DNA from 2 places in the Lachnospira hominis (ex Hitch et al. 2025) genome. Region 1 is predicted to be linked to the other one. Evidence: predicted binding sites of a transcription regulator. Region 1 holds the regulator's gene; the other holds the start of a gene.
What was found. Region 1 encodes HrcA, which represses chaperone genes, less so after heat shock. Its sites were predicted from a motif close to TGTTAGCACTCNNNNNNNNNGAGTGCTAACA; they were not measured.
Positions count from the first base shown of each region.

Region 2: a site for HrcA is predicted at 3,417-3,447, ahead of clpB (ATP-dependent chaperone ClpB). Genes of this name have one in related genera too.

Region 1 is NZ_JBBMES010000001.1:200,572-207,682, forward strand. Features, by position in the region: gene WMO38_RS00895 (methyl-accepting chemotaxis protein) at 1-535, shown strand, start outside; gene WMO38_RS00900 (hypothetical protein) at 596-1,405, opposite strand; gene thrC (threonine synthase) at 1,572-3,059, shown strand; gene WMO38_RS00910 (arginase family protein) at 3,207-3,989, shown strand; gene hrcA (heat-inducible transcriptional repressor HrcA) at 4,129-5,202, shown strand; gene grpE (nucleotide exchange factor GrpE) at 5,221-5,844, shown strand; gene dnaK (molecular chaperone DnaK) at 5,932-7,111, shown strand, end outside.
Region 2 is NZ_JBBMES010000001.1:351,270-358,380, forward strand. Features, by position in the region: gene WMO38_RS01610 (alpha-galactosidase) at 1-593, shown strand, start outside; gene WMO38_RS01615 (galactokinase) at 574-1,866, shown strand; gene WMO38_RS01620 (sodium-dependent transporter) at 1,893-3,215, opposite strand; gene clpB (ATP-dependent chaperone ClpB) at 3,503-6,100, shown strand; gene WMO38_RS01630 (DUF4250 domain-containing protein) at 6,181-6,360, opposite strand; gene WMO38_RS01635 (BMP family ABC transporter substrate-binding protein) at 6,542-7,111, shown strand, end outside.

The DNA of each region.
Region 1 (7,111 bases):
AATGCAGGATATGGTTGAATCTATGAATGAAATCAATGAGGCATCTCAGCAGATAGACCAGATTATTGCAACAATTAACGAGATTGCATCAAGAACGAATCTTCTTGCACTTAATGCTTCAATTGAGGCAGCAAGAGCAGGCGAAGCCGGAAAAGGCTTTGCAGTTGTTGCAGACCAGGTAACAGTTCTGGCTGAGAACAGTGCCAAGGCTGCAAAAGAATCAGCAGTACTTATCAGCAATTCTGTAAGTGCGGTTGAAAGAGGTATGGTAATTGCTAATGAAACAGCAGGAAAACTTGAAAAAGTTGCTGATAATTCTAAGCAGATTACAGTCGATGTAAATGATATAGCTGAGACTTTGAAGGCACAGACGGATGTGATTCATCAGATTAATGAAGGCGTTAACCAGATTAATGATGTTGTTCAGACAAATTCAGCAACTTCACAGGAATGTGCTGCTGCAAGCCAGCAGATGAGCAGCGAAGCGGAGAATCTTAAAAATCTTATACGTGAACTCCGCGTTATTAAAAAGTAATATGATAACTCCTGCGATAGCTTTTACGGCTTCGCAGGAGTTTTTTACTGCATGGAAATTTTACAATGAATCAATGTATTTTCTGAACTTTGAAGGCAGGATTATTTTATTGTAAATTGAAGCGTATTGTATAGAAGAAATATTTTCAATGTAATTACGTTCATATTTTACAGATGTTTTCTTTTCGGTCATATCAGCAGCTTTGTTATATGCAATTGCAGCTTCATTTTCAGCTTCATATGTTCCAATCTGGTACATTCCGTTGATGTGGATGGCAGCACGATATAATTTTTTGCCGTTTTTTTCAATCATGCTCACACCGTTATAGCGGTTGATGACACAGATGTTTTCATAACGGTAATCACATGAATCTCCATTTTTAAAAATGTAGTCACGCCCCTCGACAGAGTGTGCACGGATTCCATAACGGGAGAGAATACTTGTCTGCATTCCAAAATCATTTACATAATAGTACCCGCCGCGTGCAATGATTTTGTGGGTTGAATAATAAAACAGGCTGTCCGTATTGAAAATAAGCGTTTTATCAGGTGACAGAAAATAGAGAAAAAACTTTTTGCACAGGTAAACAGGCGTCTTTATATATATTCCGTTATCTCTGAAATTAATAAGTATTATGTATTTTTCAAAAGGTATATTCATGTCTGGAGAATAAGATGTTGTGTGGAGTTCTGTATTTATGATGTGCAAATCGCTGCGGGACAATATTTCGCATGCTTCATTGTAAGTTACGGCGGCTTCATTTTCAGAAGAGAAACTTCCGAGACTTATATGTTTGTTTTTGTGTGTTATAGAAGAACGATAGTAAACAGTACCGTCTTTTTTATATGCAGTATAAACTCCGGCTGGCATATATTTTCTCCTTTTTTTAAATGAATGTGTAAATTTGCAAAATAATGTTGTGTTTATTCATAACTATGTTGTATAATAACAAATGATTATATGGTTTTATTATATGTCAATGATGTTGATTTTTCCATATAAAAATTAGTAAATGATATTAAGGGTGGAAAGAAGAATGAGTTTGTTTTACAAAAGTACCAGAGACGACAGCGTAAAGGTTACTGCATCACAGGCAATATTAAAGGGACTTGCACCGGACGGCGGTTTATTTGTACCGGAAAGTATTCCTTCATTTGACAAGAGCCTTGAAGAGTTATCTAAGATGTCATACAAAGAAGTGGCATATGAAGTAATGAAGCTTATGCTGGATGATTTCACAGAAGAAGAGTTAAAGGCTTGTATCGACAAGGCATATGATGAAAAGTTTGATACAGATGTAATCGCACCGCTTGTCAAAGCTGATGGTGCTTATTATCTGGAACTTTTCCATGGTGCAACTATTGCATTCAAGGATATGGCACTTTCAATACTTCCACATTTGCTTATAACTTCAGCTAAGAAGAATGACGTACATAATGAGATAGTTATTCTTACAGCTACATCAGGCGATACAGGAAAAGCTGCACTTGCAGGATTTGCCGATGTTAAGGGAACACGTATTATTGTATTTTATCCTAAGAATGGTGTCAGCCCGATTCAGGAAAAACAGATGGTTACACAGAAGGGTGATAATACATATGTAATCGGAATCAAAGGAAACTTTGATGATGCACAGACTGGTGTAAAGAAGATTTTCGGAGACAAAGAGCTTGAAAAAGAGATGGCAGAGGCAGGATTTCAGTTCTCATCAGCTAACTCAATCAATATCGGACGTCTTGTACCACAGATTGTTTATTATGTATATGCTTATACAAGACTTCTTGCAGATGGTGAGATTAAAGCCGGAGACAAGATTAATGCTGTAGTTCCTACAGGTAATTTTGGTAATATCCTTGCAGCATTCTATGCTAAGAATATGGGACTTCCTATTAACAAGCTTATTTGTGCATCAAATGAGAATAAAGTATTATATGATTTCTTCACAACAGGTGAATACGACAGAAACAGAGAGTTTGTTCTTACAACATCTCCTTCTATGGATATTCTTATTTCAAGTAACCTTGAACGTCTTATCTATAGAATTGCCGGAAATAGTGCAAAGAAGAATTCAGAGCTTATGGAATCATTAAAGAACACAGGCAAGTACGAGATTACACCTGAGATGAAAGCACAGTTATCTGATTTCTATGGCAATTATGCAACTGAAGCTGAAGATGCAGCTACAATAAAGAAGCTTTATGAAGATACAGGCTATGTTATCGATACTCATACAGCAGTTGCTGCTACAGTTTACGAGAAATATAAGAAAGAGACCGGCGATGATACAGTTACAGTGATTGCATCAACAGCAAGTCCATATAAGTTTACAAGAAGCGTTATGGATGCTATTGATTCAAAGTATGACAGCATGACTGACTTTGAACTTGTAGATGAATTAAGCAAGATTTCTAATGTTGCCGTTCCACAGGCAATTGAAGATATAAGAACAGCACCTGTTCTTCATGATACAGTATGTGAAGTTAATGAGATGAGTTCAAGCGTTAAAAAGATTCTTGGAATTTAATCGGAATTAATTATAAAGCATAAAGCTTTTGCAAAATGGATTGGAATCTGTTTTGCAGAAGCTTTTTTCATATCTTGTATCAGAGGGGAGAATATGTTTTCAATTATATGGAAAATTTGAAAGACAAAAATGAAAGCGGGGTATTATATGCAGGACGATTATGGGAATGTAACATTAGTTAATGTATCGGGAATTTATGATGAACAACCTTTATTTATTGATAAATTAAAAAAAGGCGGTGCTGGAGTTATAGATGCTGTCAGTATGACAGGGACAAACGGATATTGTGATGATATGGCAAAAGAAAATTTTCGTGAAATGATGAAAGAATATCCGACAAAAGGTATTCATTTTATTGATGGAGGCAATTACCATTATCTTACACTTTTATGGTTAAGTCTTATAGAGGAGCCGTTTGACCTGATAGTATTTGATAATCATTCTGATATGCAAAAGCCGGCATTTGGTGATGTTTTATCATGCGGCGGCTGGATTAGAAATCTGGTGGAAGATTCCGGCTTTAAAGGGAAAGTAACTGTTGTAGGTGTTGACAAAGATAATATAGATAAAGAAATGAAGGAGCTGGGGGTAAAGTTTATTACAAAGCAGACAATACTTAAAAAGAGAGGACAACAGTATGGTCTTGAAAATGAACTTATAGATAAATGCTGGACAGGAAAAAGACCTGTATATATTTCGGTTGATAAAGATGTGCTTGATGAAAAAGAATATAAAACAAACTGGAATCAGGGAATCATGAGTGTTGATGAGCTTTTTGCAATAATTGAGGACACATTTGAAATGCGTAAAGTTATAGGTATGGACATCTGCGGAGAGATGGATGAGGCGGTAAATTCAGAATTTGGCAGCATTTATAATGAAATAAACCAGGCAGTTAATATGAGATTTTTAAAGTTTAGAATTTCTTAATAAAAAAATTTAATAAGGGTGTTGACATTAATATGAGGTAGTGTTATTTTATGTATATCAAATGTTAGCACTCAAATTTAACGAGTGCTAACATGAGATAAATAAGCAGCATTTATTTATGGATAAGGAGTGAGAGTCAATGGAACTTGATGACAGAAAAGTTAAGATTCTGAAAGCAATCATTAAAAATTATCTTGAAACAGGCGAACCGGTTGGCTCAAGAACCATATCCAAATATGCAGATTTGAAACTGAGTTCGGCCACAATCAGAAATGAGATGGCAGACCTTGAAGAACTTGGATATATTGTCCAGCCTCATACATCAGCGGGAAGAATTCCTACAGATAAAGGCTACAGATTTTATGTGGATGATATGATGAGTCAGAAAGAGACAGAACTTGTGAACAGGGAGCAGGTAGTGACAGACAGAGAAAAAGAAGTTGAGTCAATGCAGGGTATCCTTTCACAGAAGGTCGATAAGGTTGAAGAACTTCTTCAGAATGTTGCAAAAGTGCTTGCAAAAGATACTAACTATGCAACAATGGTCAGTGCACCACAGGTTAAAGGTAACAAGCTTAAATTTGTCCAGCTTTCGCAGCTTGAAACAAATAAGATTCTGGCGGTTATTGTTATGGAAGGCAATATAATCCGTAACAAGGTAATAACAGTAAGTGAAGATTTATCACAGGAGAATCTTTTAAAGCTTAACATTCTTTTGAATACGAGCCTTACAGGACTTTCATTGCAGGAGATGAATCTTAGTATTGTATCTAAGATGGAGAATCAGGCAGGAGAGCATATGCAGCTTGTAAAAGAAGTTGTTGATGCTATTGTTGAGACAATAAGCGGAGAAGATAATTTAAAGATATATACCAGCGGTGCAACTAATATTTTCAAATATCCTGAGCTTAGCGATTCGACGAAAGCAAGTGAGCTTATATATGCACTTGAGGAAAAACAGTCACTTACTGATTTTGTAAAAGATACAGAGAGTGATAATTCCGATAATACAGGAATTCAGGTATATATAGGAAATGAAGCACCGGTTGAGTCAATGAAAGACTGTAGCGTAGTTACAGCAACTTATGAGCTGCAGGATGGCATGCGTGGAACGATAGGTATTATCGGACCGAAACGTATGGATTATGATAAAGTTGTTGAAAAACTTAAGACAATTCAGAATCAACTGGATGATGTCTTTAAGAAATCATAGGAAAGGTTGGATATAAAAGTGTCAAAGAAAGAAAAAGATTTAAAGAAGAAAGATGAAAAATTAGAAAAAGATATTGATAAGACTGAAAAAAAAGACGCTGAAACTGTAGAAACTCAGGCTGATAACGCAGATGCAGATAACACTGCAAGCGATGCGGAAGCGGCAGGTGATACAGATAATGATAAATCTGATAATAAAAAGAAAGATCCACGAGACGCTGTTATTGATGAACTGCAGGACAGAGTTAAGCGTCAGATGGCTGAGTTTGACAATTACAGAAAGCGTACAGATAAAGAGAAGTCAGCAATGTTTGAAATGGGAGCTTCAGATGTAATTAAAAAGTTACTTCCTATTGTTGATAATTTTGAACGTGGTTTTAAAGCAATCACGGATGAAGAAAAGGAAACACCATTTGCCAAAGGTATGGATATGGTTTACAAGCAGACAATGAAGATGCTTGAAGATCTTGAAGTTAAACCTATCGAGGCAGTTGGTTTGGAGTTTAACCCGGATGTTCATAATGCAGTAATGCATGTTGAAGATGATTCAGTAGGCGAAGGAATAGTAGTTGAAGAATTTGAGAAGGGTTACACATATAGAGATACTGTGATTCGTCACAGCATGGTAAAGGTTGCCAATTAGTTGGATTTTGAGTGATTAATTGCAGCATTTACATTATGACAATTGAAATTAGTATTTAATGTGCATTGCACAGAAAGGAAGATTAATATGGGAAAGATTATTGGTATTGACTTAGGTACAACAAACTCATGCGTAGCAGTTATGGAAGGCGGTAAGCCGGTTGTTATCGCAAATACAGAAGGTCTTAGAACAACTCCTTCAATCGTAGCATTTACAAAGAATGGTGAAAGACTTGTAGGTGATCCTGCAAAACGTCAGGCAGTAACAAATGCTGACAAGACAATTTCATCTATTAAGAGACATATGGGTACAGATTACAAGGTTGAGATTGATGGTAAGAAATACACACCACAGGAAATTTCAGCTATGATTCTCCAGAAATTAAAGGCTGATGCAGAAAACTACCTCGGTGAAAAAGTTACAGAAGCAGTTATTACAGTTCCTGCATACTTCAACGATGCACAGAGACAGGCAACTAAGGATGCCGGTAAGATTGCAGGCCTTGATGTTAAGAGAATTATCAACGAGCCAACAGCAGCAGCTCTTGCTTATGGTCTTGATAATGAAAAAGAACAGAAGATTATGGTATACGATTTAGGTGGTGGTACATTTGATGTATCTATCATTGAAATTGGTGATGGAGTTATCGAAGTTCTTGCTACAGCTGGTAATAACAGACTTGGTGGAGATGACTTTGATGAGAGAATCACACAGTATATGCTTGATGATTTCAAGAGTAAGGAAGGCGTAGATCTTTCTAAAGATACAATGGCTCTTCAGAGATTAAGAGTTGCTGCAGAGCAGGCTAAGAAGGAACTTTCAAGTGCTATGCAGACAAATATCAATCTGCCATATATTACAGCTACAGCTGAAGGTCCAAAGCATTTTGATATGACTCTTACAAGAGCTAAATTTGATGAACTTACACATGACCTTGTTGAGAAGACAGCAGAGCCGGTAAGAAATGCATTAAATGATGCTGGTATTACAGCTTCTGAACTTTCAAAGGTATTACTTGTAGGTGGTTCTACAAGAATTCCGGCAGTACAGGATAAAGTAAAACAGCTTACAGGACATGAGCCAAGCAAATCATTAAATCCAGATGAATGTGTTGCTATTGGTGCATCTGTTCAGGGTGGTAAACTTGCAGGTGATGCCGGTGCCGGTGATATCCTTCTTCTTGATGTAACACCACTTTCTCTTTCAATTGAGACAATGGGTGGTATTGCTACAAGACTTATTGAAAGAAATACAACAATTCCTACAA
Region 2 (7,111 bases), 150 kb from region 1:
TTAATCTATGTGATTTGCCAAAAGACGAATTTATGGCAGTTAAAGCTCAGATTGAATTGTATAAAAAATGGCGTGAAGTTATACAGTATGGTACTTTTTACCGCAGAGAATGTTTTGATAACAGAAATTCACGTAATCATGGTGTGCTTAATAACGGAGCTGGCAACAATGCTTCATGGTGCGTTGCATCAAAGGATATGAGCAAAGCTGTCGGGTTTACTATGCAGAAACTTGTCGTGCCTAATACACAATTCGCCTGTTTTTTTGCGAATGGCTTAAAGGACGATGCTGTATATCATTTTTACAACAGAAGGTTAAAGCATAATATTAAAGAGTTTGGGGAGCTTGTAAATATGGTTTCACCTGTTCACATAAAGCAGGGCTCTCTTGTTCAGGAACTTGCCTCAAAATTTGTAAAACTGGATGGTGAGACAGAAGATTATACGGCTTACGGAGACACACTTATGTATGCCGGAGTTAAGTTAAAACAGTCTTTTTCCGCTACAGGATACAGTGAAGATGTAAGGCTGTATCAGGATTTTGCTGCAAGATTGTATTTTATGGAGGAAGTAAATGCAGACGATAACGCTTGAAACAAATGAAAGATATAAGCATTTGGAAAAAGAATTTATTGAAAAATTCGGACATGCCACGGAATATGAAAATGGTGGAAATTGTACAATTCAGTTTTTTTCAGCACCGGGACGCAGTGAAATAATAGGAAATCATACCGACCACAACGGCGGCAGGGTGATAGCGGCAGCTATTGATATGGATACAATTGCGGCAGCGGCTCCAAATGAAACTGATATTATTAGAATTTACAGCGAGGGACATGAATATATTGAAGTTGACCTTAAATCTATCGCTGATTATGTTAATAACTATAATACAGATGCAAAAGTATGCTATTTATACGACGGCAGCAGATCGCTTGTTGCGGGAATATGTACGTATATTATGAAAAATGGATTTGATGTGGGCGGTTTTGATGCGTATGTGACAACGCAGGTTATCCCATCGGCGGGAGTAAGTTCATCGGCTTCGTATGAAATGCTTATATGTGCAATTATTAATTTTATGTTTAATGATAATAAAATGACTGAAAATGACTGTGCAAAAGCAGGGCAGTACGCGGAAAATGAGTTCTGGCATAAGTCGTCAGGCCTTATGGACCAGATAACATGTGCTGTCGGTGGTGCCGTATATATGGATTTTTCTGATGAAAATGAAGTGAAGTTTACGAAGAAAAATCTTTCCTTTGAAAAATTCGGATACAGCCTTGTTATTGTAAATACAGGAAAAGGACATGCCGACTTAAGTGAAGAGTATTCGGCAATTCCTAAGGAAATGTTTTCGGTGGCAGAAGTGCTTGGATGTAAGCGTCTGTGTGAAACTAATATAGATGAATTAATGAAAGTGATTTTAAATCATGATAGTTACAATGACGCCGGTTCGATATTACACAGTGACAGAGCCGTGCTTCGTGCAATACATTTTTTTGAAGAAAATGAGCGTGTGGACAGAATGGCGGAAGCGATTGACAATGATGATTTTGATTTGATAAAAAGAATGATTGATGAATCAGGAAAATCTTCGTGGGAACTTTTGCAGAACTGTTACTGTCCAAATAACCCTTCAGAACAAAAAATTTCACTGGCATTGACACTTACAAGGCGTTTCCTCAAAGGAACGGACAGCGTGTGCCGCGTACATGGTGGAGGTTTCGCCGGAGTAATTATGTGCATACTGCCAGTGAAAGATGTTTATTCATATAAAGATTATATGGAACACATTTTCGGAAAAGGAAATGTGTATGTGGCATCAATAAGAAATTATGGTGCCGTAAAAGTCGAATTGGTATGATAAAATGTGTGCATGATGCAAATTTATTAACCAATTCCCCCGAACACGATTCCGAGTATTAAAACAAGAATACAGACAGGACAATAAATATATTTGCAGACAGGGTAAAACTTGTCTGTAAATTTGTTTGTGCGTCCAAGATTCACCTGATTTTCTACATATTTCTTACCTAAAACCCAGAAGAACATTATTCCTGCGAGTCCTGCTCCGAGAGGGCAGATATAGATTGAAAGCACATCCATCCATTCGGATACAATTCCCTGTATACAAAGTGATACTATTAATGCGAATACTGCAATGACTGAGCATGATATTTTACGGTTTAACTTGAATTTTTCCTGAATTGTTGCAACAGGTGCTTCATACAGATTGATAAGAGATGAAAGTCCTGCCAAGAACACTGCAACAAAGAAAATAACTGCAATTATATAACCACCAGGCATTGATTTAAAAAGTGATGGAAGATATATAAATAAAAGTCCCGGACCGCCCTGATTTAATCTGGCACCGGTTGTAGCCATTGCGGGAATAATAACGAGTGCCGCGAGCATTGCGGCGATTGTGTCAAATAATGCAACTCTGCCTGCCGCTTTTGGAATGTCTTCGTTATCAGAAAGGTATGAGCCGTAAATTAAAGTTCCGCTGCCTGCTACCGATAATGAGAAAAATGCCTGACCAAGAGCATATACCCATGTCTTTGGTGAAAATAAGTATTTTGTATCTATTGTAAAAATGTATTTATATCCGTCTGCTGAACCGGACTGGAAGAATACATAGATGCCAAGAATAATGAAAAGTACAAAAAATACAGGCATCATAAATTTGTTAGCTTTTTCAATTCCTCTTCCTACACCGAACATTAATATTCCAATGCCTGCTGCAAGTGCAAAAAACTGCCATAAATTATTGCCAAATGAAGATGCCATGTTTCCGAATTTTCCGGCAAAATCGGCTGTATCCTGAGGTGATAATGTTGAACCTGTAAATGAGCCAATCATGTATTTTAAAATCCAGCCCATTACCACGGTGTATCCGATTGCCATTGCAAGCGAGCCGAGAACAGGAATAAGTCCGAGTATTTCGCCGAGCTTTCTTTTTCCTTTTGATTCGCAGGCAAGACCAAAAGCATCTATAGGACCTGATTTTGCAGCACGTCCGAAACTCATCTCACCGATTACGCCTGTGAAACCGATAAGTGCTACAAAGATTATGTATAACAGAAGATATGCACCACCGCCATACATGGAAACGCGGGTAGGAAACATCCATATATTTCCCATTCCGACTGCAGAGCCTATACATGCAAGTATAAAGCCCCACTGATTGTTAAATGATTCTCTTTTTTTCATAAAGTTAAAAAGCCTCCCGATGTTTTTTAATTAATAAACAATGTATTTACTATACAGCATATTAATGTAAATGTAAAATACATATTGTAATGTTTGATTATTCAAATGTGGCTGTGATTGTGTTGATTGGACAATTTTGTATACAATAATGGAAACTTGTAAAACGGCATAAATACCGGGTTTATATTTTTTTAATAAAATAATTAGCACTCACCTGTTGACAGTGCTAACAATGGGTGATATAACGTATTTGTAGTTAAGAAACAGACATCAAAGGAGGTTGTGTTATGAATATAAACAAATTTACTCAGAAGTCAATTGAAGCAGTAAACAATTGTGAGAAAATCGCTTACGATTATGGCAATCAGGAAATTGACCAGGAGCATTTTCTTTACAGCCTTATGACAATAGAAGACAGCCTTATTGCAAATCTCATTGAAAAAATGGATATCAATAAGGACACATTTATAAAAAATATCGAGACACTTCTTTCACAGAAGACAAAGGTTTCGGGAAATGTGAATCTTTATGTAAGTAATGATTTGAATAAGGTTCTTGTTAATGCAGAAGATGAGGCAAAAAGAATGGGTGATGCATATGTTTCAGTTGAGCATCTTATGCTTGCAATGATAGCAGCACCTAACAAAGCAATTAAACAACTTTTTAAAACTTATGGAATTACAAGGGATAAGTTCTTATCAGTTCTTGCAACAGTAAGAGGTAATCAGTCAGTTAATTCCGATAATCCGGAAGCTACGTATGACACACTTAATAAATACGGACAGGATTTGGTTGAAAAGGCAAAGGAAGGAAAGCTTGACCCTGTAATAGGCAGGGATAATGAGATTAGAAATGTAATCCGTATCCTTTCAAGAAAGACAAAGAACAATCCGGTTCTTATCGGTGAACCTGGTGTAGGTAAAACTGCAGTTGTCGAAGGACTGGCACAGCGAATTGTAAGAGGTGATGTTCCGGAAGGACTGAAGGATAAGAAGATATTTGCACTTGATATGGGTGCTCTTGTAGCAGGTGCAAAGTATCGTGGTGAATTTGAGGAGAGATTAAAAGCTGTTCTTGATGAGGTTAAGAAAAGCGAAGGCAGCATAATTCTTTTCATCGATGAAATCCATACAATAGTAGGTGCTGGTAAGACAGAAGGTTCTATGGACGCAGGCAATATGTTAAAACCTATGCTTGCAAGAGGTGAGCTTCACTGTATTGGTGCGACAACGCTTGATGAACATCGTCAGTATATTGAAAAAGACCCTGCACTTGAACGTCGTTTCCAGCCTGTTATGGTTGATGAACCTTCAGTAGAAGATACAATATCAATCCTTCGTGGTCTTAAAGACAGGTACGAAGTTTATCATGGTGTTAAGATTACAGATGGTGCGTTAGTTTCTGCTGCAACATTGTCTGACCGTTATATTTCAGAGCGTTACCTGCCTGATAAGGCTATTGACCTTGTCGATGAGGCATGTGCAATGATAAAGACAGAACTTGATTCAATGCCGGCTGAACTTGATGAATTGCAGCGTAAGATAATGCAGCTTGAAATTGAAGAGGCAGCTCTTAAAAAAGAGACAGACAATCTCAGCAAAGAGCGTCTGGGTAATCTTGAAAAAGAATTGTCAGAACTTCGTTCACAATTTAACCAGCAGAAAGCAAAATGGGACAACGAAAAAGCAAGCGTTGATTCCATAAGCAAGATTAAGGAAGAATTAGACCAGTTAAATAACGAGATAGCAAAGGCAAAGAGAAATTATGACCTTGAAAAAGCCGCAGAACTTCAGTATGGTAAGCTTCCAGCATTGCAGAAGAAGTTAAATGATGCAGAAGAAAAGGTTAAAAATAAGAATCTTGACCTTGTACATGAGAGTGTAACAGAGGAAGAAATCGCCAAGATTATATCAAGATGGACAGGTATTCCGGTTGCAAAACTTTCTGAAACAGAGCGTCAGAAGACACTTCATCTTGAAGATGAACTTCACAAGCGTGTAGTAGGACAGGATGAAGGTGTTACAAAAGTAACAGAAGCTATTATTCGTTCTAAGGCAGGTATAAAAGATCCTACAAAGCCTATCGGTTCATTTATGTTTTTGGGACCTACTGGTGTCGGTAAGACAGAACTTGCAAAGGCACTGGCTCAGAGCCTATTTGATGATGAAAATAACATTGTAAGACTTGATATGTCCGAGTATATGGAGAAGTATTCAGTATCACGTCTTATAGGAGCACCTCCTGGATATGTAGGATATGACGAAGGTGGCCAGCTTACAGAGGCAGTACGTAGAAAACCTTACTCCGTTGTACTTTTTGATGAAGTTGAAAAAGCTCATCCGGATGTATTTAATGTGCTTTTACAGGTGCTTGATGATGGACGTATCACAGATTCACAGGGCAGAACGGTAGATTTTAAAAACACAATTATTATCATGACAAGTAATATCGGTTCAACATATCTTCTTGATGGTATTGATGAAAATGGTCAGATTAAGCCTGATGCCGAAAATCTTGTTATGCAGGATTTGAGGGCACATTTCAGACCTGAATTTCTTAACCGTCTTGATGAGATAATAATGTTTAAGCCACTTACAAAGGCTAATATTGGTAATATTGTTGATTTGCTTATTGCAGATGTAAATAAGCGACTTGCGGATAAGGAATTAAAGGTTGAGCTTACACCTGAGGCAAAGGAGTTTGTTGTATCGCATGGATTTGACCCGACATATGGTGCAAGACCACTTAAAAGATATATCCAGAAAACAGTTGAGACACTTGCAGCAAAGCTTATTCTTGCAGGTAATATCAGTACAGGTACGATACTGATTGATGTTGACGGAGATAAGCTTGAAGCTCGCAGCAAGGGTGAAGTACAGAAATAATAAAAATACAGCAGCAGCCAAATTCCGGTGTAAGCACAGATTTTGGTGTGTACGTGTAGATTAAATGACAGCCGTATGAATCAGATAAACTGATTTGTACGGCTGTCATATTCATAATCAATATTACTTAATGCAGATATTATATCTTTTTTATCTATCATAAATGATTTGCAGAATTCATCAAGTGATGAATAATTATCCCTCAGCTGCATATTTGTAAAAGAAAGCAGCATTACAGGGTCTTTGGGTAAAGTAGTCACAGTATCTCTCCTTATTGACGTTTTCCAATATATTTGCACATTTATTGAAAAAAGTAAAGAGTAATTTTGGTTGATAAAAGTTACAGGTCTGTTATAATACAAATATAAGAGTTAAACAATTAACAATGTATGGAGTTATATTTTTTGTTTGGTGCATTTTGGCACAAGAATGGAGATTGTTATGTCGGTTCAGGATTATATGTCAGCTTTAAAGCTGGGGAAAAAAGAGTATCATGCATGTGTCAATAAGGGAGCATATCCATATCTTCCGGTTCTTGAGAATCTTGTTTCAGATGATGAGATTGATTCTGAAGTAAGCCTTTCGGTTGACCAGATTCCGTTAAGGCTTGTTGTCGGAACATGTAATGCTTCAAGAACTAATGCATTTGCGGGCAATTTCATGCCGCTTCTTGACTGGGGAACGGAATTTTCTGCAAAATGGGCGAGTCTTAGTGACAGCCAGGTTAATGAAGGAATAAGAGACCCGATTAAAGTATATGAATATATGAACAAGTTTTATGTACTTGAAGGAAATAAACGTGTAAGTGTATTAAAGTATTTTAATGCAGTTACAGTCAATGCAGAAGTAATACGAAAGATTCCCAAAAAGTCAGATAATCCGGAAGTTAAGATTTATTATGAATTTATGGAATTTTACAAATGCACAAGGCTCAATGATATATATTTCAGCGAAGTGGGAAGTTTTCCGTCACTTATGAAGCTTGTGGGAATTGAGCCGGATAAAAAGATG